Regions from separate parts of the Paenibacillus sp. EB106-06-01-XG199 genome, predicted to be linked through region 1. Evidence: predicted binding sites of a transcription regulator. Region 1 holds the regulator's gene; each other region holds the start of a gene.
The links. Region 1 encodes Rex, which represses fermentation and respiration genes when NADH is low (regulators of the CRP and FNR family bind a similar motif). Its sites were predicted from a motif close to TTGTGAAATATTTCACAA; they were not measured.

Region 1 (10,900 bases):
CCTATTTTTTTAAAATTCATAAAAAAGTCTCCATCCTTTCAGGTATCTATACTTTTGTATTGTACCTTTTCTGTCGTAAAAAATATGTAGCCCGACATATAATAATATCTTAGCATGTCTGAAAAGTAAAAAAAAATAACCGGCATAAAGAATTATGCCGGTAAAAGGACACTGTCACGAAATTGACAACGAAATTGCTCTCCGGAGAGGACTTCTTCCTTCATTAAAATGTCAAGAGAGTAATCAAATACATTTCTTTGCTTCTCCAGCAGGTCCCGGGTACGAACCATGAGCTCATCCAGAATCTTGCTATTTTCCTTCATCAGCTCTTCTGTAGTTACCATTTCCAGGTTGGCGATCCCAAGTGACGTGAGTCCCGACTTCATCATGGTCTCGACAATATTCAGCGCCTGATCGAAATCGCCGCGTGAACCTGTGCTGCGGCCCCCATAATACATCTCCTCGGAAGCTGCTCCGCCAAGCGCGATCATAATCTGATTCTCCAGATAATCCTTGGTATACAAATACTGCTCGGTTTGCGGGTTATGACGAACATAACCAAGTGCTTGTCCACGCGGAGTCAAGGTAACCTGGCTGACGCTGCCCGGACGCAGCAGCTCCGCCATAATAGCATGTCCAAGCTCATGGATGGCCACCCGCTGTTTCTCTTCATGATTGGTTTCGCGGTCAGTCTTCTCGCCCATCATCACCTTGTCAATCGCCATCGCCAGATGGCGCTGCTCGACTTCGGTCAGATTCTCGCGCATCATATAAATCGCCGCTTCGTTCATGACGCTCTCCAGCTGTGCACCGGAGAATCCGTAGGCTTCCTCGGCGATCTTGTCTAAATTCACCTCAGCATGCAGCGGCTTATTCTTGGCATGCAGATCGAGGATTGATTTGCGGCCCTTCTTGTCAGGCATATCCACCTGGATATGACGGTCAAAGCGGCCGGGACGCAGCAGCGCTGAATCCAGCATTTCCTTGCGGTTTGTTGCCGCAACAAGCAGAATGCGCGGTGTATCATTGTTATAGATCCCGTCCATCTCGGTCAGCAGCTGATTAAGCGTCTGATCGTATTCACGCTGCTGGCCACCTTCACGTTTGCCGCCGATAACATCAATTTCATCAATAAAGATAATGGCGCTTTGCTTATTCTCTTTCACTGCACGGGTCCGGGCATCCTTGAACAAGTCACGGACACGTCCGGCACCGACACCGACGTACATTTCCACGAATTCACTGCCTGAAGCGGCAACGAACACGGAATTGGTATAATGAGCCGCAGCCTTGGCCATCAGCGTTTTACCAGTTCCCGGAGGGCCTGTAAGCAAGATCCCTTTAAGCGGACGAATCCCGAACTTGCTGATTTCTTCGTGCCGGATCAGGAAATCAAGCGCTTCCCGCAACTCCTGCTTCGCGTTATCCTGACCGCCGATTTCTTCAAACGTAAGCTTGGAAGGGCCATTCTTCTTGCGTTTCTTGTCCCCGCCCGCATTCACCGTCAACCCGCCGCGCAAATGGGCGATCACCAGGAGTGCACAAACCATACCGGCTGCTATGATGACAGGAATAATGTTAATGCCCACAAAAGCCATAAATATCAGCAGGACCGGAACAAATCCGGCTATAATCTCTTTCCACCACTTAGGCATTGTTCCACACTCCCATCGTTGCCGCTGCACGCGGTAAAATGATGAACTTGCTCTCTTCACCGTTGCTCAGGCTCACATAGACGTTGTTGTCATCAATTTCAGTTGTTGCAGTCACATTCTTGTATTCCTGAAATTGCTCTTTCAATCCATCTAGTTTAGCAGGTATAAGTGTATACTTTTTGCTTTCCATCGCTTCTGCTACTGAGAACATCGCTTTATCCCAATATTCGTCCAGCAGTTTACTGGAATGCTGATCAACGTCCAGCTTGAGCGACCGTCCATTAATGGCTGACTTGCCTTCAGTGTTCACGTATTGCACCAGCTCGCGCAATTTCGTGCCAGGTTTCAAATCCAGTTTCAAGGTTACCTCATTGCGGTTAATAGTAATATGTGAATGATTAACACCTTCATAAGCCGATACTATCTTATCAAGCGGCTCATGGACCGCAAATTGACGATAAGCATAAAAGCTGCCAAAGAGCAGTGTAGCAGACAACAGAGACGTTAGCAGTACAGGCACAAGACGCAGTTTCAAGAAACGTCCTCCTCTCAAGTTGACCAAACTTAAATATATGATTTGCAATAAATAGCGTGTCTAGCGCCCATCCGAGACTGACATGCTCTTAAGCATGTCTTAATACAAGTAGAAGTATATCACAGGTGTATATACGATTTCGCACGAAAGTGTGAATATATTTAAAATTTTTGATACTAATTTCTGGGCATTCCCTTCAATCCTTGCTCCTTTATCGGCAAAAAGGACCTGAATGATTAATCCATTCAGGCCCTTTTCTATTCTGCTAATATATTAATTTCTCCTGACTTCGATATTGCTATTTGTATATACTTCGTTATGTACTCAGTATCATCAATATATACCCACAGCATCCATAAACCCGGCGGCAAATGAAAGGACTGGCAAGGCTATTTCAAAGGAAAGGATAATAAAGCCAAGAGCCACCAGCTTCCTCCTTTTGTTCTTTCTCCCATATTTCACTGCTCCCAATCCAACTGCAAGAGAAACTACGTACACCGCTAACGTTAAATAATCCACGACCTTCCCCCATCATCAACTAATTTTATCTACTGCTTGTTACAATTTTCTCACCTTTCAAAAGTTCAGACAGTTTGTAATATCTTGCACCCATGGCGTTCTTCTTCATAGCCCCCCTGAATTCTCTGCGTTATGTAATTCTTGATTCTGGCAGCCAGCTCATGCTGAACCCAGGCGTTTTTTGCGGTTCTCTGGAACAGGACAACGTAATATCGCGCCTTATTTTATGTACTCCTGCCTCAAGCATTTCTGAGTTCACCTGAACAAAATCATAATCTTCTTTGAAAGCCGGTGGGTCTACGGGGTTCCGGCGGTTTAACTCTTTAGCAGCAACCGGATCAAATTGGGATACCTTGAAATAAGGTAGGATATAAATTTCACAAAATGTCAGAGTAAAAAAACTGCCTATCGCTCCTACAGTTCCAAAATTCCCCTCTGCTGCTTTTGCCTCGGTTGTGCTTTAGTTCAACTTATTAGCAATATTATGCAAAAAAGCGGACAAGCACTGGTCCGCTTTGTCCGCTTTTCATTTGTTATTGCAAGCCTGCCTCTACTTGCTCGGCAAAGTATATCCATCCCCGATTGCTGTACCATCCGCAAAACGAAAGAACTTGTAATAATAACGTCCCTCCTGCTTGTAAAAAAGCTGCCAGGCGTACTCTCCATTATATACTCCCGGAAGCAGCCGTTTAATATCGACGCCGGGTAGCTGGGAGGCTATAATGGAGCGGATTTGCTTCTCCGAGGTTCCTTTGGCCAGCTCTTCCGCATAAACTCCGTTATCACCGCCGGCCGGCTTACCGTCTACGGTGAAACGTACCCACACCATCAGATCCGTACCGGCTTTATTTTTCCCTGTCAGCACCCAGTACACTGAATTTTCGTCCCATACCGATTTCTGCGCCTTGGATATCTCAGTAAGTCCCGCCCGGGTCTTGGCAACTTCTTTGGCCGCGCTGCGTTCATTCCATTGGTCCTTCATGATATAGGCATAAAATTGGCTTAGACCGAACAAAATGAGCAGAAACAGAGCGATCCCCAGCAGAAGCCATTTTTTCCTTTTCCTCAAAATGCAGCTTCCTTTCCTTAATATATGAAACGTTATAATGTCAACTACGGCGGCAGTCGAATTAACGCTTCAGCAGCCCTTCAAAAGTTTCTTGCGCCTTCCGGCGGATTTCTTCCTCGTCCAGTGTCAGGCACTGACCATGCTTCACAATCTGCTTGCCGTTCACCCAGACATGCTCGACATCCTTGGCGCTGGCCGAATACACGGCGTGGGAGAGCAAGTCGCTATGCGGCAGTAAATGGGGCTGGTCGATATCAATCGCAATAAAATCAGCCTTCATCCCTGCTGCAAGGCGGCCCACCTGGTTCAGGAAGATTGATTCCGCCCCGTACTGCGTGGCCATCAGCAGCGCTTCCGGTGCGGGAACTGCGGTAGGATCCCCGCTGACGCCCTTATGGATCAGTGCTGCAAGCCGCATTTCCTCGAACATATCGAGATTATTGTTGCTTGCCGCCCCGTCCGTACCCAGCGAAACTTTGACTCCGGCTCTCAGCAGCTCAGGCACCCGCGCAACCCCGCTGGCCAGCTTCAGGTTGCTGCCCGGGTTATGGGACACCCCCACCTTGTGGCGGGCGAGGATTTCGATCTCCTCATCGTTCAGATGGACACCATGGGCGATTAAGGACGGGCGGGTGAACATTCCCAGCTTCTCCAGGTGCGCTACAGGACGCAGGCCGTAATCAGCGGCATTCTGCTCCACTTCACGCAGCGTTTCCGACATATGCGTATGCATCGGCAGGTCCAGATCATGTGCTGCCTGCACAAACCGCATGAAAAAGTCCGGAGGACAAGTATACGGGGCATGCGGTGAAATCATGGTTGTAATTTTGCCGTCAGCCTTGCCGTGCCAGTTGCGGGCGAACGCAACAGCTTCCGCAAGCTTCTGGTTCTGCACCTCTTCAGGACATAGACCAATAACACCGCGCATCAGCACCGCACGGATGCCGGAATGTTCGACCACCTCGGCCACCCGGTCCATATGATCATACATATCCAAAAAGGTGGTTGTGCCGCCTTTCAGCATCTCCAGAACGGATAAGGAAGTGCCCCAGTAGACATCATCTCCCGTAAACTTCTCCTCCATCGGCCACATTTTCTCCTGCAGCCAGGCTTGAAGGACCATATCATCCCCGTAGCCGCGCAGCAGCGACATCGCAGCATGGCCATGGGTATTGACCAGACCCGGCATGAACAGCAGGCGGCTGCCGTCGAGCGTCACTGTGCCTTGTTCAAAAACGGGTTTCTCTTCCCCTATGTATGTGATCAAATCATTTTCTATAGTCATATAACCGCTCAGGACCGGCTTCTCGCTTCCGGGAACCAGAAAACGTCCGTTTGCAATTATCATCTTATTGCTGCTCATCTGTAATTCCTTCCTTTCCATCATGTAAATAATACGCCAGACTTTGCAGATCAGTCGTAAAGTCGGCAGCATGAATCCGGATGGTTGCAGGTGTCTTCAGAATGACCGGTGCAAAATTCAGGATCGCCTCGATGCCCGATTCTACCAGAATATCAGCCACATTCTGTGCCTCGCTGTCCGGTACAGTGATGATCCCGATCCGGATTCCCTGATCACGGATGGTCTGACTCAGCTCCTCCATTGGCTGAACCGTAAGAGAGTTGATCTTTTGTCCAATCTTGGGAGCGTAAGAATCAAATACAGCGGTGATTTTCATAGTATCCTTCAGATAAGCATTGTAATTGGACAAGGCATGACCGAGGTTACCGGCACCTACCAGGGCCACATTGATTTGTTGATCCAGCTTCAGAATATGACGGATCTTTTCGATGAGATAAGACACGTCATATCCAATGCCTTTTCTGCCGAAATCACCAAAATAGGCCAGATCCTTACGAATCTGCGCCGGATTAAGGTCCAGCTTCTGCCCGAGTTCCTGAGAAGAAACGGTTGAGATTTCACGCTTTTGGAGATCGTTCAGGAAACGCAGGTACACTGGGAGTCTGCGAACGACGGCCTCCGATATTTTATCCGATTTCATGTTTTCTCCTCCTAATTTAGAATTGCACTGACGCGATATCGTATGATAACCACGTGCAGTGCCCGCTCCACGAACGGGACACAGCCTATGGCACAAAGAGATAAAAAAAATTTATATACAATGACAGATTAGGAAACGCCGCCCTCGTCAAGCCATTCCGCAATCCGCGGAACCATCTGATCGGTAAGCATGTGCTCCATCTTCGGACCAGGGAGTGAATACAGGAAGTACTTCCCGTAATAAGCTTCGATGACCCTGGTATCATATACAATAACAATTCCCCGGTCTTGCGCTGTACGAACCAATCGTCCAAAACCCTGCTTGAACCGGATAACTGCTTGTGGAACAGACATTTTCATAAAAGGATTCTTCTTCTGGGCCTGCAGAAGCTCTGCCTTTGCCTCAGCAAGCGGATGATTCGGCGGCTGAAACGGCAGCCTTACAATCGCAAGACAGGTCAGCGCCTCGCCAGGGATGTCGACTCCTTCCCAGAAACTGCTTGTTCCAAGCAATACCGATGCAGAGCTGTCCTGAAAACGCCGGATCAGCTTGCTGCGGCTGCCTCCCTCCACACCCTGGCCCAAAACCGTAATGTCCTGGGAAGCCAAGGCCTCTTTCAGCGGATCATAAACCTGGCGCAGCATTTTGTAGGAGGTGAACAGCACCAGCATCCGCCCCTTGGTCGCCGCCGCCGCTTCAGCCAGCGAATGCACCAGCTTGTCTACAAAACGCGCATCGCCTACGCTGCCCTTAACACTGGGGAAATCGCGCGGGATGACAAGCAGCGCCTGTTCACGGTACTTGAACGGTGAAGGCAGCAGCGCTGTCATGAGACGCCCTTGCTCTGAGGCTTCAGAAAGACCAAGGTTGTCAATCATGAACTGAAAGGACTTGTCGACCGATAACGTGGCCGAGGTCAGCACTATGCTCTTCTTCTTGTCGAAGAACAGATCCTTGAGCTGGCTGCTTACATCGACAGGCACGGCGTAGAGCTGAAGCGACTTGCCCCGGTAGTTGCCGCTCCCTTCCATCCAGTACACGATATTATCGTCACTGAGACCCATAAAGAAGCGGATTTGTTCCCGGATGGATGCCAAATCCTTGAATAAGCCTCCGATATCGGTCACCAGGCTGTCCGAAGACGATTGACTCTCCGTATCGCGCATCTCGCTGAGCATTTTGTCACCCCTGCGGATGATGTCGCTCAGGGCTAAGTGCAGCGTATTCTCCAGCGCCGCCAGCTCTTCCCAATCTTTGGGCTTGCTGCCGGGAAGCAGGCGTGTGACCAGCTGGCCGGCTTCACCTGCCGCTGCATCGCTGCGTTCGGGCAATAGGCCGAACAGCTTGTCGCTCAGTGTATCCCAAGTTTCCTTCACGGTAAGCAGGTCGGGATAGATTTTATCAATTACGCCGCTCCACTCCGAAGCCTGCTCACTGCCCGAGGACTGCAGAGTCTGACGCAGTGCCGGCAGCTGGCCGCTGCGGCTGTCTTTATACAGCCTTGTAAGCGTGTGAGCTACCGTGAAATACTTCATTTGCATGCCCAGATGCTTGCCCGCCACATCCTCCAAATGATGGGCCTCGTCAATGACAAGATGCTCATAAGCCGGAAGCAGCTGGTGCCCGGCTTTGACGTCTGCGAACAGCTTGGAGTGATTGGTAATGACCACATCGGCAATCCCTGCTTCATGTTTGGCCCGGTGGTAGTAGCATTTGCGGAACCACGGACAGGAACGGCCCAGACAGGAATCGGTATCACTGGCTACCGTCTCCCAGAAATCCCCGCCGCGACCGCTCAAATTCAGCTCCTCATCGTCACCCGATTCCGTCTGGGTCAGCCATACGATCATTTGCGCTGCCGTAAGCGCTTCTTCCCGGGGACTTACGAAGTCTTTTTTATTTATTTTATGTTCAAACTTGCGCAGACACAAATAGTGCCCTCTCCCCTTGAATATCGCAGCCTTAAACGGGAAAGGCACAACACTGGTCAGAAGCGGGATATCGCGTTCGCGCAGCTGATCCTGAAGGTTAATGGTATGGGTGCTGACCATAACCTTCTGCCCGGTACGTACGCTCTGATAAATGGCCGGCAGCAGATAACCGAGCGATTTGCCGGTTCCGGTGCCTGCCTCGATCAGCAGATGTTTGTCCTCCTGAAGGGCCGTATTCACTTCGCCAATCATGATCTCCTGGGCTTCCCGGCTTTCATATTGCGGAAGCGTATCCTTAAGCCGTTTGGTCACCTCGGCCATATAATCCTCAAAGGATACATTCTCCACAGGATTGCCAACACCTTCTTCTCTTGGAGGCGCCAGCTCAGTCCAGTCGCCTACAGCCAGTGCAAGCTGACGGTAAAAATTCAGCTCTCCTTCCGGCTGGAAGGTCTCCATCTCGCGCTCCCGCAGCAGGCCGTCAAAATACCAGGCCAAGTCACTGTCTTCATCGGCAAACAGCTCGTTAAGACGCTGAATGGTCAGCAGAGGCAAACTATACAGCTCTTCGAGACATTTAAGCAACACAATCGCTGTAGCTTCTGCGTCACTGTCCGCCTGGTGCGGACGGTCATGAGTGATGCCAAAATGGTTACTTACCGCACCCAGCTGATAGGTCGTTAGTGACGGAAAGCATATTTTAAGGAAATCGATCGTATCCAGAATCCGTCCCTGAAACGGCAAATAGCCGCAGCGGTCTAAAGCATTCTGCAAAAAATGGAAATCAAAAGCAACATTATGTCCAACAAGCACTACATCGTCAAGCAGCGGGACGAGCTCCATCATCATCTCATCCAGCTCTGGCGCATCCTTCACATCTTCATCGGTGATACCGGTCAAGCCCGTAATAAAAGGAGGAATCGGTGTTCCGGGCTTGACGTAAGAACCATACACCCGGGAGATGGACCGGTCTTCTTCTATAATGGCAAGGCCAACCTGGATGATCTCACCCACAGATTGGGTTCCCGTAGTTTCAAAATCAAGCACGGCAAATTTCATTATAAGTTCTATTCCCTTTCACTTGAGACTCTTTATCAGCATAACAGAAGTTACGAAAAAAGGCGATGCACACCGCTTGTTGAAGTGGATGCATCGCTTAAATGAGTGGGCTATGATTACAAAAGCGAAACAAGCTGTTTTCCGAATTGCAGCTTCCCTCCCCGCCTGCGGCAAACCTCCAGATTGACATTCGGTTCCGGGAGTGACGGGTCATGAAGCAAAGAAAGGCTGAACAGCTCCTTTGCCTCATTGAAGCGTTCCTGAGAAGCCCTGATGCACCCCAGCGCATTGTAGATCATCGCCTTCAGCTTGCTTTCGCGAATCAGCGCAAGCATATGATCCAGATGCCCCCATGCGGTCTCCCCGTCGCCCTCCTGCAGATAGGCCATGGCCAAATACAGGCGTGCCGCCAGACTGTCGGGGTGCTGCGCAATAACTTCCTTAAATTGATCAATACACTTCCGGTACATCAACAGCTTGTAGTAGCCCTGCCCTCTGACAAAAGAATCCATGAAAAGCTCAGGCGCTTCCTGCTGTGGCATCTCTTCGTCCGGCTGTGGCGGAAATTCCGCATGTTCCCGGAACTGACTCAACTTCTCGGCAAAGGCGAGCCACTCGTCCATAACCTCATCGCTAAGCCGGTGAAGCATGTTGTACTTGCATAAAAGGTCATCCCGGCGGGCACCCTCCGAAGTAGGGTAATCCGTGGCGATCTCCTGAAGCATCTTATTCATCTCAGCAAATAATTGTTGAAACATGGGACATCCCCCCTTACTGAAAATGAAATCAGCCTAAGCTTGCCTGCCTTCATTTTTCGCAAGTGGGGGGCTCTTCATCCCTGCCATTGATTACATGGCTTAGGTCTGGTGATTAAGCAATAGTAGCATGAATCTCATGATCGGCCAGCTTCACCGGCTTGTTCTCGCCATCCACAAAAACTACAGTTGGTTTATGCCCTGCCAATTCTTCGGCGGAAAGCATCGCGTAGGAGATGATGATGACAGTATCCCCAGGCTGAACAAGCCGGGCCGCTGCTCCGTTCAAACAAATGACACCGCTGCCGCGTGGTCCCGGAATGACATAGGTTTCCAGCCGGGAGCCGTTATTGTTGTCGACAATCTGTACCTTTTCGTTCTCAAGCAAATCAGCTGCTTCCATCAGGTTCTCGTCGATGGTGATACTGCCCACATAATTCAAATTGGCTTCGGTAACCGTTGCCCGGTGTATTTTGGATTTCATCATATGTCTAAACAAGGGTCGCAACCTCCTTGGGATTAAATACATTATTGTCAATCAGACGGGTTCTGCCAAACTTCACGGCAAGTGCAATAATGATTTCGCCGTCAGCATCACTCAGCAATGAAGCACCATCCAGCGTTTCCAGGCCCGGGAAGGTCAATATTTCCGCATAATCAATGACGGCAAGCGGAGAAGCAGAAATGACCGACACCAGCAGTTTCCGGGCATCGTCAACCGTCCGGACCTTGCCTTCTTCCATGGATTGGCGAACCTCACGCAGCGAACGGGACAATACCAGAGCCTGGCTGCGTTCCTCTGCACTTAAATACACATTGCGTGAGCTAAGCGCGAGTCCGTCGCCTTCACGGATGATCGGGCAGGCCACGATTTCAACATTCATATTCAGGTCAGCTACCATCCGGCGCAAAACCGCCACTTGCTGGGCATCCTTGAGTCCGAAAAAGGCGTAATCGGGTTGTACCATATTGAACAGCTTGCTTACGACTGTGGTGACTCCATCAAAATGCCCGGGGCGGGATGCCCCGCACAGCTGTGTGGTCAGCGAAGAGACCGATACCTGGGTGCGGATCGGCTGAGGGTACATCTCTTCCACACTGGGAATAAATACGATGTCGGCTCCTTCACGCTCTGCAAGCTCCAAATCACGCTGCTCGTCACGCGGATAAGAGGAAAAGTCCTCATTTGGCCCAAATTGCAGCGGATTAACAAAAATGCTCATCACTACCGTACTGCTTGTTTCCCCTGCGCGGCGCAGCAGGCTTGCATGCCCCTCATGCAGGTATCCCATGGTCGGCACAAAGCCGATGGGAGTATGCCCGCCCTTACGCATATATTCAAGCGCTTCACGCAGCTGTTCAATCGTTCTAACG
Region 2 (10,900 bases), 270 kb from region 1:
GTAGTACCAGTCTTCTTACCGTAAACTACGTTCGATGTAATGGTTAATACCGATTGAGTCGGCATAGCATCACGGTAAGTTTTGTGTTTGCGGATCATCGACATGAAGGTTTCAACCAGTTCAACCGCGATGTTGTCAACAGCATCGTCGTTGTTGCCGTAGCAAGGGAATTCACCTTCGGTTTCAAAGTCGATGGCAATGCCTTGTTCGTTGCGGATCGGTTTAACCTTTGCAAATTTAATTGCGCTCAGGGAGTCAGCAGCAACGGACAGGCCGGCGATACCGCAAGCCATCGTACGCAGAATGTCACGGTCATGCAGCGCCATTTCGATGCGTTCGTAGGAATATTTGTCATGCATGTAGTGAATGATGTTCAGGGTGTTGACATAAGTCTTAGCCAGCCACTCCATCATCGGTTTGAAGCGTTTCATTACTTCGTTGTAATCCAGATATTCGGAAGTGATCGCAGGGAATTCAGGTCCAACTTGTACGCCTGATTTCTCGTCTACTCCACCATTGATCGCGTACAGCAAAGCTTTTGCCAGGTTGGCGCGGGCGCCGAAGAACTGCATTTGTTTACCAATGCGCATTGGGGATACGCAGCAAGCAATTGCGTAATCTTCACCCCAATATGGACGCATTACATCGTCATTCTCATATTGGATAGCGCTGGTTTCGATGGAAACCTTGGCACAATACTTCTTGAAGCCTTCAGGCAGTCTTTCGGACCACAGAACCGTCAAGTTAGGCTCTGGAGCAGGTCCCAGGTTGTACAGGGTATGCAAGAAGCGGAAGCTGTTCTTAGTTACGCGTGTTGTTCCGTCTTCAGCCATACCACCGATGGATTCCGTTACCCAAGTAGGGTCACCGGAGAACAGTTCATTATAGTCAGGCGTACGCAGGAATTTCACAATACGCAGTTTCATTACGAAATGGTCAACGATTTCTTGTGCTTGTTCTTCAGTAAGTGTACCTTCTTCAAAATCGCGCTGTGCATAGATGTCGAGGAAGGAGGATACACGTCCCAGGGACATTGCAGCACCGTTTTGTTCTTTTACTGCTGCCAGATAACCGAAGTATACCCATTGAGTAGCTTCTTTGAAGTTGTTCGCCGGTTTGGAAATATCAAGACCGTGAGCGGCAGCCATTTCTTTCAGCTCACCCAGAGCGCGGATTTGTTCCGACAGCTCTTCGCGCAACCGGATTACTTCTTCAGTCATGGAATCAACTTCAAGCTCCGTTAATTGTTGTTTCTTGTCTTTGATCAGGAAGTCAATACCGTACAGGGCAATGCGGCGGTAGTCACCGATAATACGTCCGCGGCCGTAAGCATCAGGAAGACCTGTAATAACGCCGGATTTACGCACCGCTCTCATGTCAGGTGTATATGCATCAAATACGCCTTGGTTATGCGTTTTGCGGATATTCGTAAACATTTCGACAATGTTGTTCGGAAGCTCGAAGCCATATGCTTTGGTGGCATCGATCATCATCTTAATACCGCCGAACGGTTGAATAGAACGTTTGAAAGGAGCGTCAGTCTGTACGCCTACAATTTGTTCCTTGTCCTTGTCGATGTAGCCTGGCTTGTGGGAAGTGATGGTGGAGACAGTATCCAGGGAAACGTCCCATACGCCGCCTCTTTCTCTTTCTTCCTTGCTCAGCTGGGAGATAATCTTCCACAGTTCAGTAGTGTTGCTGGTAGGACCCACAAGGAAATCTTCGTTTCCTTCATAAGGCTTGATGTTTTTGGAAATAAATTCGTTAACGTCGACTTTTCTGGCCCATTTACCTTTTGTAAAACTTCTCCAACTCGACTTCACTTCTTGTACATCTTTTTCAATCACCGACATGCTAAATCCCTCCATTTATATTTATTATATTTGTAGAGATCGCGGGCTTGAAGGTTAATCCCGTGTCTCGTGATCCCAAAGATATGGTTGTAATTAAATTCACAATCGCGTCTTCATAACTGGGACCGTTCTTTATATAAACATTTTAGTTTATTTTCTGAAAAAGGACTGTGACAAATATCACCTTTCCGGTGATATTTGTCACTGCCATCCCCTTCCATATTAACCTATAACCTTATCCTTTGCTAAGCAATCACCAATTAGTTGTCGAATTTTCCGTAGAATGCGTTGCGGTATACATCAGCAAGTTCAGTAACCAGCGGCAGTTTAGGGTTGGCAGTAGTACATTGATCTTCAAATGCACGGTCAGCCAGATAGTCTACGCGGGATTCGAAATCCTTAGGATCAAAGCCGAGTTGTTGGAACGACTCTTCAATGCCCAATTTTTTGTTCATGTCGCGGATTGCATTGATCAGGCTGGTTACGCCTTCTTCGGTAGTGCGTGCAGGCAATCCCAGAATACGGGCGATTTCAGCATAACGTTCGTCAGCTACAAAGTGTGAATATTTAGGGAACGAAGCAAACTTCGTTGGTTTCTTGGCATTGTAACGGATAACGTGCGGCATCAGGATGGCATTGGTACGTCCATGAGCCGTGTGGTATTGACCGCCCCATTTGTGCGCCAAGCTGTGGTTGATGCCCAGGAATGCATTGGCAAATGCCATACCAGCCAGCGTCGATGCGTTGTGCATTTTTTCGCGGGCAAGTTTGTCGCCTTCAAGTGCGGATTTCTCCAGGTATTGGAATACCAGCTGGATAGCTTTGATAGCCAGACCATCGGAGTAGTCACTTGCCATAACGGAAACATAGGCTTCAATCGCATGTGTCAATACGTCCATACCTGTATCGGCAACAGCAGTCTTAGGCAAGCTATATACAAACTCAGGGTCGATGATCGCTACGTCCGGAGTCAGCTCGTAGTCTGCAAGCGGATATTTAGTATTATTTGCAGTAGTTTTGTCAGTAATAACCGCGAAAGAGGTTACTTCCGAACCTGTACCCGATGTTGTTGGAATAGCTACAAATTTCGCTTTGTTGCCTAGCTTAGGGAATTTGTATACCCGTTTGCGGATATCCATGAACTTTTGTTTCAGACCGTTAAAGTCAGCATCCGGGTGTTCATAGAACAGCCACATTCCTTTTGCAGCATCCATTGGGGAACCGCCGCCAAGTGCGATGATGCAGTCCGGCTGGAATCTGTTCATCATAGCTGTACCTTTTTCCACGGTAGTTGTCGATGGATCCGGTTCAACTTCCGAGAACACTTCGATCGCTACAGGAGTCTGGCGTTGACGCAGGTAGTGCTCTACTCTTTCTACATAACCCAGTTTAACCATCATAGGGTCAGTGATAATTGCTACGCGGGTAATATCAGGCATTTTGGCCAGGTATTGAGTGGATCCCTTTTCGAAATAAATCTTATCAGGCACCTTAAACCATTGCATATTCACGGTACGACGGTTCACCCTTTTCACATTGATCAGATTGATGGCAGTTACGTTTTGCGATACCGAGTTGCGTCCATAAGATCCGCAGCCCAGAGTCAACGAAGCGATATTTGTATTGTAAATGTCGCCGATGGCGCCATGTGTTGAAGGCGAGTTAACAAGAATACGTCCAGTTTGCAGACGGTTCGAGAACTTCATGATAACTTCTTCATTGTTGGAATGGATCGCCGAGCTGTGTCCCATACCGCCGAATTCGACGACTTGAGCTGCGCGTTCAATCCCTTGGTCAGCGTTCTTAACCTTGTAGCAAGCCAGAACCGGGCTAAGTTTCTCAGCGGACAGCGGGTACTTGGTGCCTACGCCTTCGAGTTCAGCTACCAGAATCTTCGTTCCGGCAGGAACCTGGATACCGCACATTTCAGCGATCTTCACAGCGGATTGACCTACGATTGCCGGGTTAACCGCACATTTTTCTACATTCATTGCGCCGTTAGTCAGCTTAGCAGCTTCTTCTTTATTTACAAAGTAGCAGCCATTTGCGATCATTTTCTTTTTCACTTGGTCAAAAATCGCTTCTTCAATAATAACAGCCTGCTCGGAAGCACAAATCATACCATTGTCGAAAGTCTTAGAAAGAATAAGGTCGGTAACCGCTTGGTCGATATCAGCACTTTTCTCAATGAAGGCAGGTACGTTACCAGGGCCTACGCCGAGAGCCGGTTTACCGCAGCTGTATGCCGCTTTAACCATTGCAGATCCGCCTGTTGCCAGGATAAGAGCGACGTCCGGATTGTTCATCAATGCGTTTGTTTTGTCCATTGTCGGAAGCTCAATCCATTGGATACAGTTCTCAGGAGCGCCTGCTTTCACAGCTGCATCATGAAGAATTTTTGCTGCTGCGGCACTACATTCTTGCGCTGATGGATGGAAACCGAATATAATAGGATTACGTGTCTTAGCGGCAATCAGTGCTTTAAACATCGTTGTGGATGTTGGGTTGGTTACCGGTGTGATACCCATTACGATTCCGACCGGCTCGGCAATTTTTTGGAAGCTGTCATATTTATTATCTTCAACGACGCCTACTGTTTTGTCGTATTTAATTCCGTGCCAGATATATTCAGTTGAGAAGATGTTCTTCGTAATTTTGTCTTCGTATACACCGCGTCCTGTTTCTTCTACAGCCAATTTTGCCAGGTACATATGCTTGTCGAGCCCAGCCAATGCCATTGCATGAACGATTGTGTTAACTTGCTCTTGATCCAGGGCCATGTATGCTTCTTGAGCTTTCTTTGCTTTATCCACCAAAATCTGAATATACTCTTCAGCGGTGGTTTGTTTCACTTGGGCGGCGACTTCGTTTTTAACTGCCATCTCCCTCGTCCTCCTGTCAATTTTTAGTTGTTTTTCTCTACACGTTTATCTTATCACATCCTCTCCAACATTTAAAGTGAAATCTTTCACAAAGTATAAAGTTTTTTTTGATTTGTTTTCAAAGCGCTTTCATTTAATCATATTCAGGTATTATTTCCATTTTATATGGTAAAATTCGTTTATATTTGTCCAATCTGCGAACAGCAAAATAAGGACTCTAACCGTATGAACCCGTTATAGGGCTTCATAAAGCATTTTTTTGCTATTTATTGCTAATTACATCTATATTTCTTTATCTCATTCCTCCCGCCTTATCCTTGATTTCCTCCTCCCTCACCTAACCTTTGGAGAACTATTTACAGCAAAAAGACAGGGGAACAACGTCCCCTGCCTCTTCCGCTTTTTACATTTCATTTATAAAAATTCCCATTTTATAAACTTCCTACTCTACTTTAATAGTATCAAAGAATTTCTCCTGCACAGTTTTGGCAGCAGCATCAAGCTGTGCTTTGGAGTCGGTTCCTTTTTTGGAGAACAGCTCCTGAATCACATTGGACAGGGTTGCATAATAATCTTGAGTATTGTACTGTGCTTCCGGTTTGCCGTCCAAGAGGGCCATAATATCCGGGTTATATTGGTACACGATATCGGAATACTTGTCATATACCGCCTTTGTCTTCTTGCCGAACTCGGAATCTGCAGCATAGTAGTCCAGAAGCGGCGGGATGAAGTATTTGCCGTCCGCTTTACGCTGCTGCAGAATAGCGTCGAGCGCATCAAGTCCTTTATCTGAGAAATAATCAAAGGTAATGTAACGGAACGCCATCTCCTGCTCGTCTTTTGTAGCGTTAGGATTGATGACCAGATAGTCTCCGCCAAGTACTCCGGTATGCTTGCCGCCTTTTTCAAAAGCAGGCATCGGATAGGTCAGCACATCTGCAGGCTTCAATCCCCCTTGGTTCAGCGCTTGCTCAATAACTCCGTCGGAACCCGCCATTACCATGGCCGTACGTCCTTGTTGGAATGCACCTACAGCATCACCCCAGCCAAGTGCCCAATCCTGAGGAATGGCTTCTGCTTCCCATCTCAGCTTCTTGTAGAAGTCCAGCGCTTTCACACCTGCATCGGAGTTGAAGGTTGCAACAACCTTGCCGCCTTCAACTTTTTGAATTTCTCCGCCCGCTTCGAACAGGAAGTTGGTCCAGTTCCAGCCTGCTTCATTGCCTTTGCCCATAGGTGCAATACCGGAAATTCCTTTTTTGGCATCTGCTGCACCTTTGGCTGTATTTAGCATATCATCCCAGGTCCAATCCATTGCAGGCACCGCTACACCTTTGTCATCCAGCATTTTTTTATTGATCATTGTCGTGGTAACATAACCCTTCTGTGTTACCCCATAGACTTTACCGTCAATAATGAACTGGTTCTGCAGCACCGGATTGATCTGATCCTTGTATTCATATTTGTTCCAAAGATCGGTAATATCGGCAACCCAGCCTTTTTCAATCAGGAATTTGGCTTCTGTAGCATAAGTGTTGAAGAAGGTCGGCGCTTCATTCGCAGCCATCTTCACACCGATTTCACTTACGTTGTACTGCCAGTCGTCTTTAACGATCTCGACGTTCGGATACTCTGCCTGGAAGCGTTTGATCCGGTCATCTTCCTGTGCCCTCATTTCTGTCAAGTCCGGCGTAGGATAGTGAATTTTGATCGTTACTTTTCTCTGAGTGATATCATCCACGGGCGCATCCGTTGGAGCAGCAGTTTTATCCGCTGTATCAGTAGTAGCTGCCGGTGAAGCTTCCCCTCCCTTATTCCCCTGTGCATTTCCGTTGTTGTTATTGTTGCCGCCGCAGGCGGATAACAACGAGCCGGTCACAAGAAGACAGGCTAAAACGCTGGAATATTTACGCATTGAAACTCCCCTTTTCAATTCATACTTAGCTAACAAAATCATCATAAAAGAGAAATCGCTTACAAACGAGGTGTATTTATATTCTTTATGTGTGCATGTTTACGATCTCTGCATAGAAGAAGTCATATTCTGATTCAGCCCTTAACCGCTGACAGCGCGACCCCGCGCATAATGAATCTCTGAAAAATCAGGAAGACCAAAATTGGCGGCAGCGAGACTAGAAAAAGAATAGCGAACTTGATATTAGTATTGAGCGCCTTGACGTTGATCACATATTTATAGATCGATGTCGCAAGTGTATATTTGTCCTCACTATGCATGACGAGCGATGGCCAGAACCAGTCATTCCAGGCTGTCGAGAAGATATAGATCGCCAGTGTGGCGAAGATTGGAATGGACAATGGTACGGCGATTGAGAAGAAGCTTCGCGGTTCCGAGGCACCATCAATCCGCGCAGCTTCAAAAATCTCAGGATGGAGCCCGTCAAAAAAGTTCTTCAGGAGCAGGAAATAAAACGTATTCGCCCCGGCAGGAAGCCAGAAAGCTGCATACTGGTTCAGGAGTCCGAGTTCCTTAAGATTGACAAAGTTCGGGATCATATAGCTGGTCGCCGGAATAAACAGCGTCATCAGGAAGAAGAAATAGAAAACTCTCTTGAACGGCACATTCATCCGCGAGATACTGAAAGAAGCAAGACCGAGCACAACCAGGGTCATAATCATATTCCCGACAAAAATATAAATCGTGTTCCTGAGGAATTTCAGCAGGTCAATGTAATCCAGCGCATCTTTCAGGTTGGCGAAATGCCATTCCTGGGGGAAAAAATGCGGCGGGAACGAGTTGACCTCCTGATTGGATTTCAGGCCGTTGAACATCGTCATCAGGATGGGATACAGCATGGTAAAGATCATAATTAGAATGAAAAACACCATAATTCTGTAGACGATTTTGTTGCTTGTTTTCTTCAAATCATGTTCGGAAAGAATCCCTCTCTCTGCGCTCTTCATCTTAATTGTCCTCCTTATTCAGCTTGAACTGTAAAATGCCCAAACCGCCGAGGACAACAAACATCAGCATGCCCAGTGCAGTCGCGGTTCCATAATCCAGTCTGGTAAATGCATACTTCACAATTAGCAGAGCATAGGTCAGCGTCGTCTTATTGGGTCCGCCGTCAAGCAATGCCAGCTGTGATTGGTATCCCTGGGAAGTCGCGATGACCTGCAGGATCAGCATCAGGATAATCAGATTGCGCAGTGAAGGAAGTGTGATATGGCGGATACGGGCCCAGACACCGGCACCGTCAATTTCCGCAGCTTCATACCAGTCGCGTGGAATACTGAGCACGGCTGCCAGATAAATCAGCATCCCGGAGCCGAACTGCTGCCAGGTTTCCATGAACACCAGTGAGATCATCGACCACCTGCTGTCCGTCAGAAACGGGATCTGATCTGCACCCATCGTGCCCAGCAAGGCATTGATCGGGCCCACGGGATCATACAGCCATCTCCACAGCCCATATAGCACTACGGCCGGCATAACATAAGGCAGATAAGCCGCAACGCGTACAAAACCGCCGAATTTTCTAAGTTCCGAGATAGCAATAGCAAAAGCAATCGGTACCCAAAAGCCTATAACCAGACAGAGTCCCATATAGTAGACTGTATTTTTGACGGCAATCAGAACATCAGGGTCCGTGAGGGCTCTCGCATAATTGTCCATGCCGGCAAAGGTATTGCCTTTAACAAAATCTACAGTATAGAAGCTGTACAAAAATCCCTTAAAAATAGGTACCCACATAAACATGATAAAGATGATGATTGCTGGCAGGAGGAACATATAGCCCCAAAAGTTTTTTTTCCAGCGGTTTTGTTTGTACGGTTTGTTCTCGAGCTTCGCCGGCAGCCCCTCGTGTAACGCAGCGGTCTGGTTCATCTAGCTCCCTCATTCCTTTCGTCTTCAGCACTTTGACAAAGTGCTTCCTACCTTAATTGTAGGAAAGGCGGGGGAGGCTGAACATGTCTATATCTACCGAAGTAGTAAGCGTTCTTACTTCTTCAATTCACTAGGGCTGATTCCATAATATTTTTTGAAAATCTTGCTGAAATGCTCCGGTGATTCGTAGCCGACCCGCTCGGCAATCTCATAACGGCGCAGGTCCGTATGCAGAATCATCTCCCGGCTGTCCTCCATCCGCAGCTTAATAACATATTCCCACAGGTTATGGCCCGTATTTTTTTTGAACAGATAGCTTAAATAATTGGGGCTGACATGATTTTTTTTGGCTACCTCGTGAATGGTCAAGCCCTTCTGGGCGTAATTCCCGTCGATATATTCCTTGGCCTTCTGCACGATCAGATTGCTGCGTGTATGCAGTTCCTCTGCAGAGGGGTCAGCGGTATAATTGTTCCAATTGAAATCTCCGTAGTAGAACACATAATGATCGTTATGTTCCTTGTTCCACAGAATAGCCTTGGAAGCCTGACGGTTCAGCACCTCCATGAACGACAATCCCTTGAGAATCTGACTGATCCCGATCACCACGTTCAGATGCAGATATTTATGGATATTAAAATGCAGACTGCGGCCGAGCATATCCAGCCTGCCCACCTGGCCTGCCGCCGATTCCTCGTAGCTTTTCTCATCCCACTGGATGATAACGGTAATTTCTTCCCCGGGAGAATAAAAAGCGATGGAGTTCCACTCCTGATCCAGCAGCTCTTTGGCGATGTTAAGCACACCGTAACGCAGCAAGCCGCTATCGCGGGCATTGTACTTCTTGCCCAGTCCTACTCCCGGAAGCTTGAGCTTGATGACCGAGAAATAAGGCCCCTTCATCTGCAGTTCATCCAGATTGCGCATCCCTTCCTCATTGCCTAACACAATGCCCGGATCAGCGAGCAGCGCATTCAATAGCTGGCTGTATGCCGGAAGCGGCTCCTCAAGCCGGAAGCTGTCGCCGATACCGCTCATTAAAGTCGCCAGCTCCGGTGATGGCTTATCCATCTTGAGCAGCACATTGCGTACCGAGTCGAGAAACTGCTCACTGTTCAGCGGTTTAATCAAATAATCCTTAGCTCCCAGCCTTACGGCCATTTGGGCATATTGAAAGGTTTCATGGGCAGAAATGACGATGGTCTGCACCCAGGGTTTCGCCAGCTTCGCATGCTGCATCAGTTCAATGCCGCTCATCGCTCCCATCTGGATATCGGTAACAAGCAGATCAATCTCTTCCATGCGGACGCAATCCAAAGCCTCAAAACCGCTGCCCGCGGTATAGATATGACCGATATCCAGCCCAGAGGAAGCAAGCAGGCTGCTAAGTCCTTTGCAAATGAGCGGTTCATCGTCCACAACCAAAATATTGAACATATGCAGATTCCCCTTTCTATTCCTGATTCTCCGACTTCGGAAGCTTGACGGTTACTACCGTCCCGCCCTCCCGGCGCGGCGCATAACTGATTCCATAATCAGGACCAAAATGCAAATGCACGCGTTGATTAATATTGCGGATGCCATAGCCGCTGGCAGGGTTCGGACTCTCATCGTTCAGCACCTGTATAATCGCCTCATAGTCGACCTGCTTATATCCGTTGTCTTCAATTGTGATTTGGATGAAGTCATCCTGCGCGCTTGCGCAGATGATAATCTCTCCGTCCTCATCCATGTTTTTGACACCGTGTATGATGGCATTCTCAATCAAAGGCTGCAAAGTGATCTTGGGAATCAGATTTCTTTTGGTGTCCGGCTCAATTCTCCAGATAACAGCAAAAACATAATCATAGCGGTGCTGCTGCAGTTTGATATAGGCACTGGCATGCTCCAGTTCTTCTTCCAGCGTAATCAGTTCCCTGCCCCGGCTCAGGCTGATCTTCATCAGCTTGGATAACTCCTTGATCATTTCCGCCGATTCCACGTTACCTTCCAGCGAGCTTTTCCAGTAGATGCTCTCCAGCGTGTTATACAACAAATGCGGATTGATCTGCTGATAAAGCAGCTGCAGCTGGGATTCTTTCTGTTTCAGCTCCATTTGGTATTTATACATAATCAAGCCGTTTAACCTGCGGGCCATATCATAGGTCGAGGAGATCAGGACGCTGACTTCGTCGTTGGTTCCTCTTCTGGGGGTTTCGGGCACACGGTTCCCCGGTTCAAATTTCCGGACGAAAAAGGCCAGCTTCTGCAGCGGTGTCATTAGGGAACGCCAAAAATAGGTGATGATGATAATCCCGAATAGCGCATAGGCGACCGTT
Region 3 (10,900 bases), on a different contig from region 1:
GCAAAACGCATCACCGCTGCCCTGTTCAGCGGGGATATCCGCTCCCTGACCGCAGACGAAATTGAGGAAGGCTTCAAGGAAATGCCGACCTATACTGCAGCCGCTGAATCAAAAAATATCGTGGATTGGCTGGTGGACTTAGGGGTTGAGCCGTCCAAACGCCAGGCGCGTGAGGATATCACCAAAGGAGCAATCTCCATTAACGGTGAGCGTGTGAGTGAGCTTGAAGTGGAGATTACAGCTGATCACGCTATCGGCGGAAGATTCATCATCATCCGCAAGGGCAAGAAAAATTACAGTCTGGTGAAACTGACCTAATAGCGTACTACGCGATGACCCGCATGCGGCAAAGCCGCCGAACCCTGAGAGGTTCGGCGGCTTTTTGTAAATATAAGTTTTACATGCTTCACGCTATAAATTATCCGTTTCCACTTGGCTGATCAGATATTCATTCATCCTCAAGCTTCGCAAGCTCATCCTCAAGTCCGGCGAGACTTGTGCGGATAGCTTCGGCTAAGGCTTGTTGTCTGGCTGCCTGCTCCAGCAGCTTCTCCTCCTCGGAGGCATCAGCCGCCGGGTCATACGCAGGAGAGGTTCTTAACCGGTTCAAATCTGCCTCACAAGCTTTTCTGGCATGTTCAGCTTGCTTCAATTCTTCCCCGGCAATGCCAATCTGGTACTCCAGATACGTGAAGTCAGATGAGGCTGCGCTGTGGGTTGAACGCTGTGAATAAGTCATCATGCACCTTCTTTCCTGTCCTTTCGGGTAACTGTACGTTCATCATACAGGCTTTCGGGCATGCGCTCAACTGACCTATAGGCGTATGCCTTTTCAGCCTTGGAATTGTGATTCTTCAAGCTGCCTGCGACATTGCTCACAGACAACAATCCCCATTCTTGTTTTACCATTAGAGAATTGAAAATAAAAGCTAAATTTTTCAATAACAGTTTACAAGGGAAGCTTCCCGCGAAAGAAGGTTGTTATACATAATGAAAGCTTTATCTTTTGACACATTGGACGAAGTCAAACGTTATCTGGGGGAAAAGCCAAGCAGCCGTGGTCTCGTGCTGTTCGCCTCCGCTGGTGCAGTCAGGGAACTGTCCCCGCACGCACCTGCAAATGCCGTGTTATGTTCGACCAAAGGTGAATATACCCCGAAGGGTTACCGGAACGGCGTGGTTTCGGGGTTTGAATACGATGCGGATATCGCCGATATTGTGGAGATTCTGCACCCGCCCGTGCTCAGCGGCGATAACCTCAAGGCCTCGTACCATAAAGTAAAAGACAATGTGGATGCGTTTCTGCTGCTGCTGTGCGACGGAAGGGCTGCAATGGAGGAGACGATTCTCTCCTCGCTTTATTTTATCGATCAAGAGTTCAAGGTGCTTGGCGGAAGCGCAGCGGATGATGAGAGCGGAGAGACCTATCTTTTTATCGGAAGCCGCCGGGTGCGCAACCTGGGAATCTTTTTCAACTTGACCGCCCGTACCGCATTGATCAAAGAAAACATATACGTTCCGACCGGAATGAAACTGCTGGTAACAGAAGCGGATGTGTTTCGACGAACGGTATATTCGTTTAACGGCCGCCCGGCGGCGGAAGAATATGCGCGTGTGCTGGATGTGAAGGAAGACCTGTTAGCCGGACATTTCCTGAGCAACCCGCTGGGCAAAAGATACGAAGACGATCTGATTATTGCATCTCCGATGGTCATCAATCCGGACAAGTCTATTACCTTCTACAGCCAATTGATGCCGAGCACTTATCTGGAGGTGCTTAGCGCGGCTGACCCGCTTGTGGTGCTGGAGCAGACGCTGCGTGAGATTCCGTTTAAGCCTGCTTTTGTACTCAACATCAATTGTACGCTGCGCGACAGGCTGTTCCTCCGGGATGGCTTGTGGGCAGGATTTGACGACAAGATGATCGGGTTCTGCGGGAACACCGCCGGCTTCATCAGCTACGGGGAGCAATATTACACAAAGCATGCCAACCAGACAATGGTATTACTGCTGGTCGGCTAAGGGGGACTCACTATGCAATGGATCAACAAGCTGCGTGCTTCATGGGGGAAAAGCAGCCGTGACGCGGATATAGAAACTCATGGCAGCGTCATCCAGACAGAAAAGGACAGTATGCCCGGCCAATCAAGCACCTGTAATGATTTGAATCCCGTCTCCAAGCCATTATCCTATGGCATTCATGCCTATTCCTTGGCGGAGCAGATCAGCCGCGAAACCGGGTTCATCCTCCAGGAAGAGGGACGGATGGTAGAGGATTTTGCAGCTCTGCGCGCGGGAAGCGGAGAGATGATCAGCCAGATCGGCGGAACTCAGCGGCTGCTGGAGCATTTGAAAGCCAACAGCGAGCAAACTGAAAGGCTTATCAATGAAATGTATGGCAGTCTCGCGTTTTCCTCAAACAAAATTGAATATGCGAAGGAAGCCAACGTACAGATATCTGCTGAAATGCAAAAAGCCTCGGCGATATTCACCCAGTTTGTGTCTTTAAATCAAGAGCTAAACCAGCATTTTCAGAGTATTGGGCAGCTGGCAGGCATTATTACGGAAATCGCTGAGCAGACCAATCTGCTGTCCCTGAACGCAGCCATCGAGGCGGCAAGGGCTGGTGAGCATGGACGGGGGTTCGCGGTCGTTTCTTCAGAAATCCGCAATCTTGCCGACCGGACCCGCAGCCATGTGGAAGAAATTATGGGTTCGCTGTCGGGGATGACAGGCGTGATAGAACAGCTGCACAACAAGTCCAGTGATGGAACACGGGCCATGGCAGAGACGAACGAGCGGATCGGCCAATCGACCGTTTATATGAACGAGATCGTCGAAGCGGAGGAAGAGGTATTCCAGCATCTGGAGAAAATACAGGTTTCCCAGGACAGCAGCCTTGAAAATGTGGAACGCATCAATGCCGATCTGCTGCATGTCATAGAGAAATCAGGACAGGATTCCGAACAGTTTGAGATGCTTGTCCTTACGATTCAGAAAAAAGCTGATCATTTTCAGCAGATGCTGAATCACTTGCATCAGATAGCGGAGCTAAGGCAGCTTGATGAAGAGGGAGATACAGCCGCCCGGCGTGAATAAGGCCCGTTTGTAAAGAGCGGTTTTAATGGTAAGTAAAAAGGTCCGCCGCGTGAAATAAGTCAATAAAACAACCCGCAGTAAGGATTATTCCCTTGCTGCGGGTTGCTTGCGTTCTTGTCTAAGTCAGTGTGTATGTAATATAGATAGACAGACGTTTAGTTTTTATCAATAAGTTCAAGTTTTTCAAGGATCTTTATTGTTGTTAAGGCGGATAACTGAACGGCCAATTCAACGCTTTCTTTCTGAATTCCATCCTTCTCAATAGCATCCTTGTTCTCTGAGAAGACTTCTTCAGTTACTTGGCTGATCAGACTTTTGACGATTTCAATATGCATAATAAACTCCCCCTCTCCGGAAAAATAGCCACATTCTTATATTTCGGCAGATCATCAGGTTTTTCTTTGAAATAAAACTTCCTCATTTAGCAGAAATCGGGTGGAGAAAAGTATAAACCATCTCATTATTATGATATAGTTAATATTGATTTTTAATCCATACCCTTTCGTTAGTACAGAAGAGGTTGTTTGAATACATATCAATTGTTACAGAAGACCTGAGAGGGAGTACTCCATGACACAATTTGTCTACAAGCAAATAATTGATGACCTTAAAATGAAAATCTTTGCTGGACAGTTTGCGGATATGCGATTACCCGATGAACGCAGTCTTAGCGAAACGTATCAGGTTAGCCGCAGCTCCATCAAGCGCGCATTAACCAAAATGGAAAGCGTCGGAATCATTTTCAAAAAACGAGGTTCAGGCACGTTTATTAACCCCTTATACATAAAAAACGAATCCATCTTCAATTACGAAGGTTCCAATCTGGGTGTCACCGACAATTTCCAGATGCATGGCAAGAAACCTAAAGTCAAAGTATTGAATTTCGAAGTCATTCCGCCAACCAAAGAATTGCAGCGGGATTTGTTCCTGGGGCCCCATGATTTTGTATACAAAATCGTCCGCTTGCGCCTGTTCGATGATGATCCCTTTATGATAGAGACGGGGTATATCCCGATAAAAATCGTCCAGGATTTAAACCAGACGATTATCGAGGGCTCCATTTTTAATTATCTGGAAGACTCGCGGAACCTGGCCGTAACCAAATCATTTTTATCTATTTTTGCCGAGCCGTCCTTGTCCACGGATCAGGAGCTGCTGCACTTGAAAGAAAATGAACCTGTTGGCATTATGGAGGGGATTTTCTTTTTGGACAATGGTACTCCCTTTGAATTTTCCCATATGCGGTTTCATTATCAATATTTGAAATTTAATACGTTTGTTTCTGTTCATTAAGGAGCAAAATAAGACCGGGAATTTTCCCGGTCTTATTTTTTTGTATCCTTTACTTTTTTGTGGATGTAACGTATTTACATAAATTTCAATATAACCGTGTTCTGACAGCCTTTTTCCTGAGTTTTTCATACTATGTTCAAATTTTCACAAAATTGGACCGTATCACTTGTCAAAAAGGTTGTATTTATTTTGAGCAGAGGTATGATGTATTTGTAGAGAAAAAGAATGGCAATAAGCAACAATATATATATATAGGAGTGGATGAAATGGGATTATCAACCATGAAAGTCGATTATTCGTCTAAAACGTATCTGGAAAAGCTTGACGCATATTGGCGTGCAACCAACTACATTTCGGTAGGTCAGCTGTATTTGAAAGACAATCCGTTGTTAAGAGAACCTTTAAAAGATGCTGACATTAAGATTAAACCTATCGGACACTGGGGTACTATTCCGGGCCAGAACTTTATTTATGCCCATTTGAATCGTGTAATTACTAAATATGATTTGAACATGTTCTATGTTGAAGGTCCGGGTCATGGCGGTCAGGTCATGGTTTCGAATTCCTATCTGGACGGAAGCTATACTGAGATTTATCCGGAAATTACGCAGGATATCCCGGGTCTCAAAAAACTGTTCAAACAATTCTCGTTCCCTGGCGGCGTTGCTTCCCATGCTGCACCAGAAACTCCTGGATCTATCCATGAAGGCGGCGAGCTGGGTTATTCTTTATCCCACGGCGCTGGCGCTATTCTGGATAACCCGGATTTGATTTCTGCTGTTGTTGTGGGAGATGGTGAGGCTGAAACCGGACCACTGGCCGCATCATGGTTCTCCAACCGCTTCATCAACCCTGTCACAGATGGCGCTGTTTTGCCGATTCTGCACTTGAACGGATTTAAAATCAGCAACCCGACGATTCTGTCCCGTCAATCGAAGGAAGAAATCACCGCTTACTTTACAGGCATGGGCTGGGAGCCGTTTTTTGTTGAAGGCGAAGACCCTGAACATATGCATCCGGAAATGGCGAAGGTACTCGATACCATCGTCGAAAGAATTGCAGCCATTCAAAAAAATGCGCGTGAAAATAACGACCTTACCCGCCCGGTATGGCCGATGCTCGTCTTCCGTTCCCCTAAAGGCTGGACTGGACCGGCAGCATGGGACGGTGTGCCGAATACCGGTTCGTTCCGTGCCCATCAGGTGCCAATTCCGGTTGACCAGAAAAATATGAAGCATGCTCCAGCTTTGCTTGAATGGATGAACAGCTACAGACCGGAAGAATTATTTGATGAGAACGGCCGCTTGAACGCAGAGCTTGCCGAAATCCTGCCGACAGGCGACAGACGTATGGGGATGAATCCTGTTACCAACGCTGGCAACCTTATCAAAGATTTGCGCCTGCCGGATTTCCGCGATTATGTGCTTGATAACTCCGTTCCAGGTAAAGTAGTAGCCCAGGATATGGCCGTTCTCGGAAAATACCTGAAAGAGGTTGTCCTGCTCAATGAAGATAACCGCAACTTCCGGATTTTTGGACCGGATGAAACGATGTCCAACCGTCTGGGACCTGTGTTTGAAGTGACCAAACGCCAATGGCTGGATCAAATTAATGAACCTAATGACGAATTCCTCGCCTCGTATGGCCGTGTGATTGATTCCCAATTATCGGAGCATCAGGCGGAAGGACTGCTGGAAGGTTATGTACTAACCGGACGACATGGCTTCTTTGCAAGTTATGAAGCTTTCCTGCGTGTTGTGGACTCGATGATTACCCAGCACTTCAAATGGCTGCGTAAAGCAACCGATCAAGGCTGGCGCGCTGATATCCCTTCACTCAATGTTGTCGCAACTTCAACTGTGTTCCAGCAGGACCATAATGGTTATACGCACCAGGATCCGGGTTTGCTGGGTCATCTGGCTGACAAAAAACCGGAATTCATCCGGGAATATTTGCCGGCTGATGCCAACTCCCTGCTGGCTGTATTTGACACCATCCTGAACGACCGTCAAAAGATCAACCTGATTGTGTCGTCCAAACATCCGCGTCCACAGTGGTTCTCGGCTCAAGAGGCGCAGGAATTGGTTGATAAAGGACTCAAGATCATTGACTGGGCCAGCACGGACGAAGGCGGAGAGCCTGATGTTGTATTCGCTTCTGCAGGTACCGAACCTACGATTGAAGCTTTGGCTGCCATCTCTATCCTGCATGAGAAATTGCCTGAGCTGAAAATCCGTTATATCAACGTGGTCGATCTGCTTAAGCTGAGAAGCCAGAAACTTGATCCGCGTGGTTTATCCGACGATGAGTTTGATCAATTTTTCACAAAGGATAAACCGGTCATCTTCGCTTTCCACGGTTATGAAGGCCTGATTAAAGACTTGTTCTTCGACCGCCACAATCATAACCTGCATGTGCATGGCTACCGTGAGAACGGCGACATCACGACTCCGTTCGATATGCGTGTACTGAATCAGATGGACCGTTTCGATCTGACGAAGGAAGCTGTTCTGAGCTTGCCTGCAGCTGACAAACACACTGCCATCGCGGATGAGATGGATGCTATGGTTAAGAAGCATTATGAGTATATCCGTGAAGAGGGCATTGACCTGCCGGAAGTGGAGAATTGGGTCTGGAAGAGTTTGAAATAAGTTTAAGAAATCTGCTTGTAAATGTATGATGAAGTTGAAGGTGCCTGTCCCGGTATGCATTAGGGGCAGGCACTTTTTTTGAATGGGGCTTAGGCTGGGATTTGTTCTATTAAGCTGACTGGTATCCATGTGGTAAAATAGAGGGATATGAAAGAAAAATTCAGCTAGGAGCCCTGAGAATGAAAACTATCATTGATATCGCCCGGGCGGCGGGTGTGGCTAAAAGTACGGTCTCAAGATATTTGAACGGTGGTTCTGTCAGCGATGCGACGAGAGAGAAAATCGAACGCATCATCAAACAGAACCAGTATGTGCCCAACACATTCGCCCAAAGCCTGAAGGCAAAGCGGACCAGCATTATCGGCACAATTGTTCCGCGCCTCGACTCCTATGCAGTCTCACAGACCTTAATGGGCATAGACGATGAGTTGCGGGGACGCCAGTATCAGCTGCTCATTGCCAACACCAATCAGGACTTGGAGCGGGAAATTGAATTCATTTATGAGATGGCGAGGCAAAAAGTTTCCGGTCTGCTGCTGCTGGCGGCGCAAGTAACGGAGCGGCACCTGAAGGCCGTCCGGGACTGCAAAATTCCGGTTATACTGATCGGGCAGCAGCATGCAGACCTGCATAGCGTGATTCATGATGATGTAATGGCCGGTTATCTGATGGGCAAGCATATTCTTGAAAAAGGACATCGCCACATCGCTTATCTTGGGGTTACGGAGCAGGACATCGCGGTAGGTGTAAGGCGGAAGCAAGGCTTCCAAAGGGCTCTTCGCGAATACGGAAATTGCGATGCAAGGTTTTATACCTCCGGATTCAGAATGAACGAGGCTGTGACGGCGGCCGATTTGCTGTTTGAGGACAGGGTGCCTACAGTCATCGTGTGCGCGACCGACAATATTGCACTCGGTGTGATGAAAGCAGCCTCGCTCAGACATATACTGATTCCTTCCGGAGTGTCGGTGACGGGATTCGGCGATTACGAGGTCACTGAGATTGTTCATCCGGCGTTGACGACTATAAGATTTTATTACAGAGAAGCGGGGCAATTGGCTGCGGAGAACATCATAGCCTTGGTGAATGGAGAAGAGGTCGCCAAAGTCTCCGTCTCCGGCTGCGAAATTATTCAGCGAGAAAGCGTTGACAATTTGACTGAACTCAGCATACAATAACATTGGAACCGGTTCCGGACCTTTTTTCACAGCGATGCTGGAAAGAGGTTTTCTTTTTCAGCTTGTTGGAACCGGTTCCGTTGAAGAGAACTAGACCAAATAGATAGTGGAGAGTCCTATGATGAAAATGGATAGAAAACAGCTGTACCGTCTTATCGAAGAAGCGGAGCCGGGTGAACGGGAAGCGCTTGAGCGGCTGGTCGCACGCAGCCCATGGAGACAACAATTTCATATCCAGCCGGAAGTGGGGTTATTGAATGATCCTAACGGCTTCTCCTACTACGGAGGCGAATACCACTTGTTTTACCAGTGGTTTCCTTTGGGGACACAGCATGGCATGAAATATTGGTATCATACTTCTTCTTCCGATCTGGTGCACTGGAAGAACCTTGGCATCGGCATTGCTCCGGGCGGGCAATACGATTCACACGGGGTGTTCTCGGGCAGTGCAATTGAGAAGGATGGCAAGCTGTTCCTGATGTATACGGGGAATACCCGTACCGAGGACTGGATCAGACTGCCCTATCAGTGCCTGGCTGTAATGGAACGGGACGGAACGGTTATAAAGCTCGAGCGTCCGGTTATATTCGATGTGCCGCCTGGCTATACAGATCATTACCGCGATCCGAAAGTGTGGAAGGCAGCGGAGGGCTACTACTGTATCATTGGTGCACAGCGTACAGATCATACAGGCTGCGTGGTGCTGTACAGCTCGCCGGATTTGCACAATTGGCATTTTGAAGGGGAGCTTGGCACCCGGCTGATGAAGTTTGGATATATGTGGGAATGCCCCGATTACTTTGAACTGGATGGAGCAGGGGTGCTGCTGTTTTCCCCGCAAGGTCTTGCGCCGGAGGGCGACAAATTCCCGAATATCTATCAGTCAGGATATCTCACTGGCGATCCGTTGCGCTTGCCGGACAGGGATTTCCGCCATGGTGAATTTAGAGAGCTTGACTATGGCTTTGATTTTTATGCGCCACAGACAACCCAGGCACCCGACGGCAGACGTTTGCTGGTCGGATGGATGGGGCTGCCGGAGATTGATTATCCTACGGATCAGCATGGCTGGGCGCATTGTCTGACTTTGCCCCGCGAGCTGACCTTGGAGAACGGCCGTCTGATCCAGCGTCCGGCCAGAGAACTGGTCAAACGCCGGGGGCGGATGACAGAGGCCCACGCGGTAATACACAGCGGGGCAGCTGAGATGAAGGAGCTTGGGGGCACTGTCTATGAGCTGCTGGCCCAGATCCGGGAGGATGGAGCAGAACACTTCGGCATTGAGTTCCGTGTCGGCCCCAATGAGAGAACAGTCATCTATTACGATACCGCAGCGGGGAAAGTGGTACTGGACCGTTCCGAGTCAGGTCAAGCTCTGGCCCTGGAGTTCGGGACGGAGCGGAGCTGCATGGCCGGTCTTCGGAATCGCATGCTAACCCTGCAAATGTTTGTGGATACATCATCGGTTGAAGTGTTTGTGAATGACGGAGAAACGCTATTTTCGGCGAGAATTTTTCCTGAACAGGTAAGCACAGGCATCCGCCTTTATGCCGAAGGCGGCAGCGCGGAGTTCCGGGTTGTCCAATGGGAGATTGAATACAACGGGGAGGAATAGCGTTATGAATGAAAATCAAATGATCGCCAAGCAGGTTGTGCAGGCTATAGGAGGAGAAGACAACATCATCTCCTTCGCGCACTGCGCTACCCGACTGCGTATTATGGTGCGGGACAAGGATAGCATTAACCAAGAGCAGGTCGAGGGCATCGACAAAGTCAAAGGGGCATTTTTTAACTCCGGACAGTATCAGATTATTTTCGGCACCGGCACCGTCAACCGTATTTTTGAGGAAGTAGAGAAGCTGGGCCTTCAGAGCACCTCCAAGGAAGATCTGAAAGACCAGGGCAAAAAGGCGGGGAATGTGTTCCAGCGGTCCATTCGCACTTTCGGGGACGTATTCGTTCCCATCATTCCGGTTCTGGTAGCCACCGGGTTGTTCATGGGGCTGCGCGGTTTGCTGACCCAGCCGCAGATTCTTTCTTTGTTCGGGCTCGTGCCCGAGGATATCTCAGCCAATTTTCTGCTGTTCACCCAAGTGCTCACGGATACCGCTTTTGCTTTCCTGCCTGCACTGGTAGCCTGGTCGGCCTTCCGGGTATTCGGCGGCAGTCCCATTCTAGGGATTGTGCTTGGGCTGATGCTTGTCAATCCGGCTTTGCCCAATGCCTATGCAGTTGCCGGAGGGACGGCGGAGCCGCTGATTATGTTCGGATTTATCCCGATTGTAGGTTATCAGGGGTCGGTACTGCCGGCATTTATTATGGGACTGATCGGGGCGAAGCTGGAAAAGGCATTACGTAAGCGAATTCCAGAAGCGCTTGATTTAATTTTGACGCCGTTCCTGACTCTGCTGCTCATGATCACGCTTGGTTTGTTCGCCATTGGTCCTCTGTTCCATTCCTTGGAGACGGGCGTACTGAATGCAACTACTTATGTGCTTGATTTGCCCTTGGGCATTGCAGGGCTATTGATCGGGGCGCTGCACCAGATTGTGGTCGTGACCGGCGTGCATCACATCTTTAATTTTCTGGAGATTCAGCTGGTGGAACGCACGGGCGTCAACCCGTTCAATGCGATTATTACCTGCGCAATGGCTGCTCAGGGCGCAGCTTGTCTCGCTG

Region 2: a site for Rex is predicted at 4,810-4,827, ahead of adhE (bifunctional acetaldehyde-CoA/alcohol dehydrogenase). Genes of this name have one in related genera too.
Region 3: a site for Rex is predicted at 4,525-4,542, ahead of AC3WT9_RS16420 (phosphoketolase family protein). Genes of this name have one in related genera too.

What each region holds. Positions count from the first base shown of each region.
Region 1 is NZ_JBYTDQ010000003.1:26,975-37,874, forward strand. Features, by position in the region: gene AC3WT9_RS10880 (3-hydroxyacyl-CoA dehydrogenase family protein) at 1-20, opposite strand, end outside; gene AC3WT9_RS10885 (AAA family ATPase) at 153-1,655, opposite strand; gene AC3WT9_RS10890 (hypothetical protein) at 1,648-2,190, opposite strand; gene AC3WT9_RS10895 (hypothetical protein) at 2,524-2,709, opposite strand; gene AC3WT9_RS10900 (cell wall elongation regulator TseB-like domain-containing protein) at 3,260-3,778, opposite strand; gene AC3WT9_RS10905 (amidohydrolase) at 3,840-5,141, opposite strand; gene AC3WT9_RS10910 (redox-sensing transcriptional repressor Rex) at 5,128-5,820, opposite strand; gene dinG (ATP-dependent DNA helicase DinG) at 5,910-8,771, opposite strand; gene AC3WT9_RS10920 (tetratricopeptide repeat protein) at 8,888-9,529, opposite strand; gene panD (aspartate 1-decarboxylase) at 9,642-10,025, opposite strand; gene panC (pantoate--beta-alanine ligase) at 10,018-10,900, opposite strand, start outside.
Region 2 is NZ_JBYTDQ010000003.1:301,949-312,848, forward strand. Features, by position in the region: gene pflB (formate C-acetyltransferase) at 1-1,853, opposite strand, end outside; gene adhE (bifunctional acetaldehyde-CoA/alcohol dehydrogenase) at 2,114-4,735, opposite strand; gene AC3WT9_RS12225 (ABC transporter substrate-binding protein) at 5,178-6,650, opposite strand; gene AC3WT9_RS12230 (carbohydrate ABC transporter permease) at 6,785-7,657, opposite strand; gene AC3WT9_RS12235 (carbohydrate ABC transporter permease) at 7,659-8,582, opposite strand; gene AC3WT9_RS12240 (response regulator) at 8,697-10,019, opposite strand; gene AC3WT9_RS12245 (cache domain-containing sensor histidine kinase) at 10,036-10,900, opposite strand, start outside.
Region 3 is NZ_JBYTDQ010000004.1:287,141-298,040, reverse strand. Features, by position in the region: gene tyrS (tyrosine--tRNA ligase) at 1-318, shown strand, start outside; gene AC3WT9_RS16445 (hypothetical protein) at 449-742, opposite strand; gene AC3WT9_RS16440 (FIST signal transduction protein) at 991-2,022, shown strand; gene AC3WT9_RS16435 (methyl-accepting chemotaxis protein) at 2,035-3,099, shown strand; gene AC3WT9_RS16430 (hypothetical protein) at 3,255-3,434, opposite strand; gene AC3WT9_RS16425 (GntR family transcriptional regulator) at 3,670-4,392, shown strand; gene AC3WT9_RS16420 (phosphoketolase family protein) at 4,659-7,043, shown strand; gene AC3WT9_RS16415 (LacI family DNA-binding transcriptional regulator) at 7,223-8,221, shown strand; gene AC3WT9_RS16410 (glycoside hydrolase family 32 protein) at 8,343-9,836, shown strand; gene AC3WT9_RS16405 (sucrose-specific PTS transporter subunit IIBC) at 9,841-10,900, shown strand, end outside.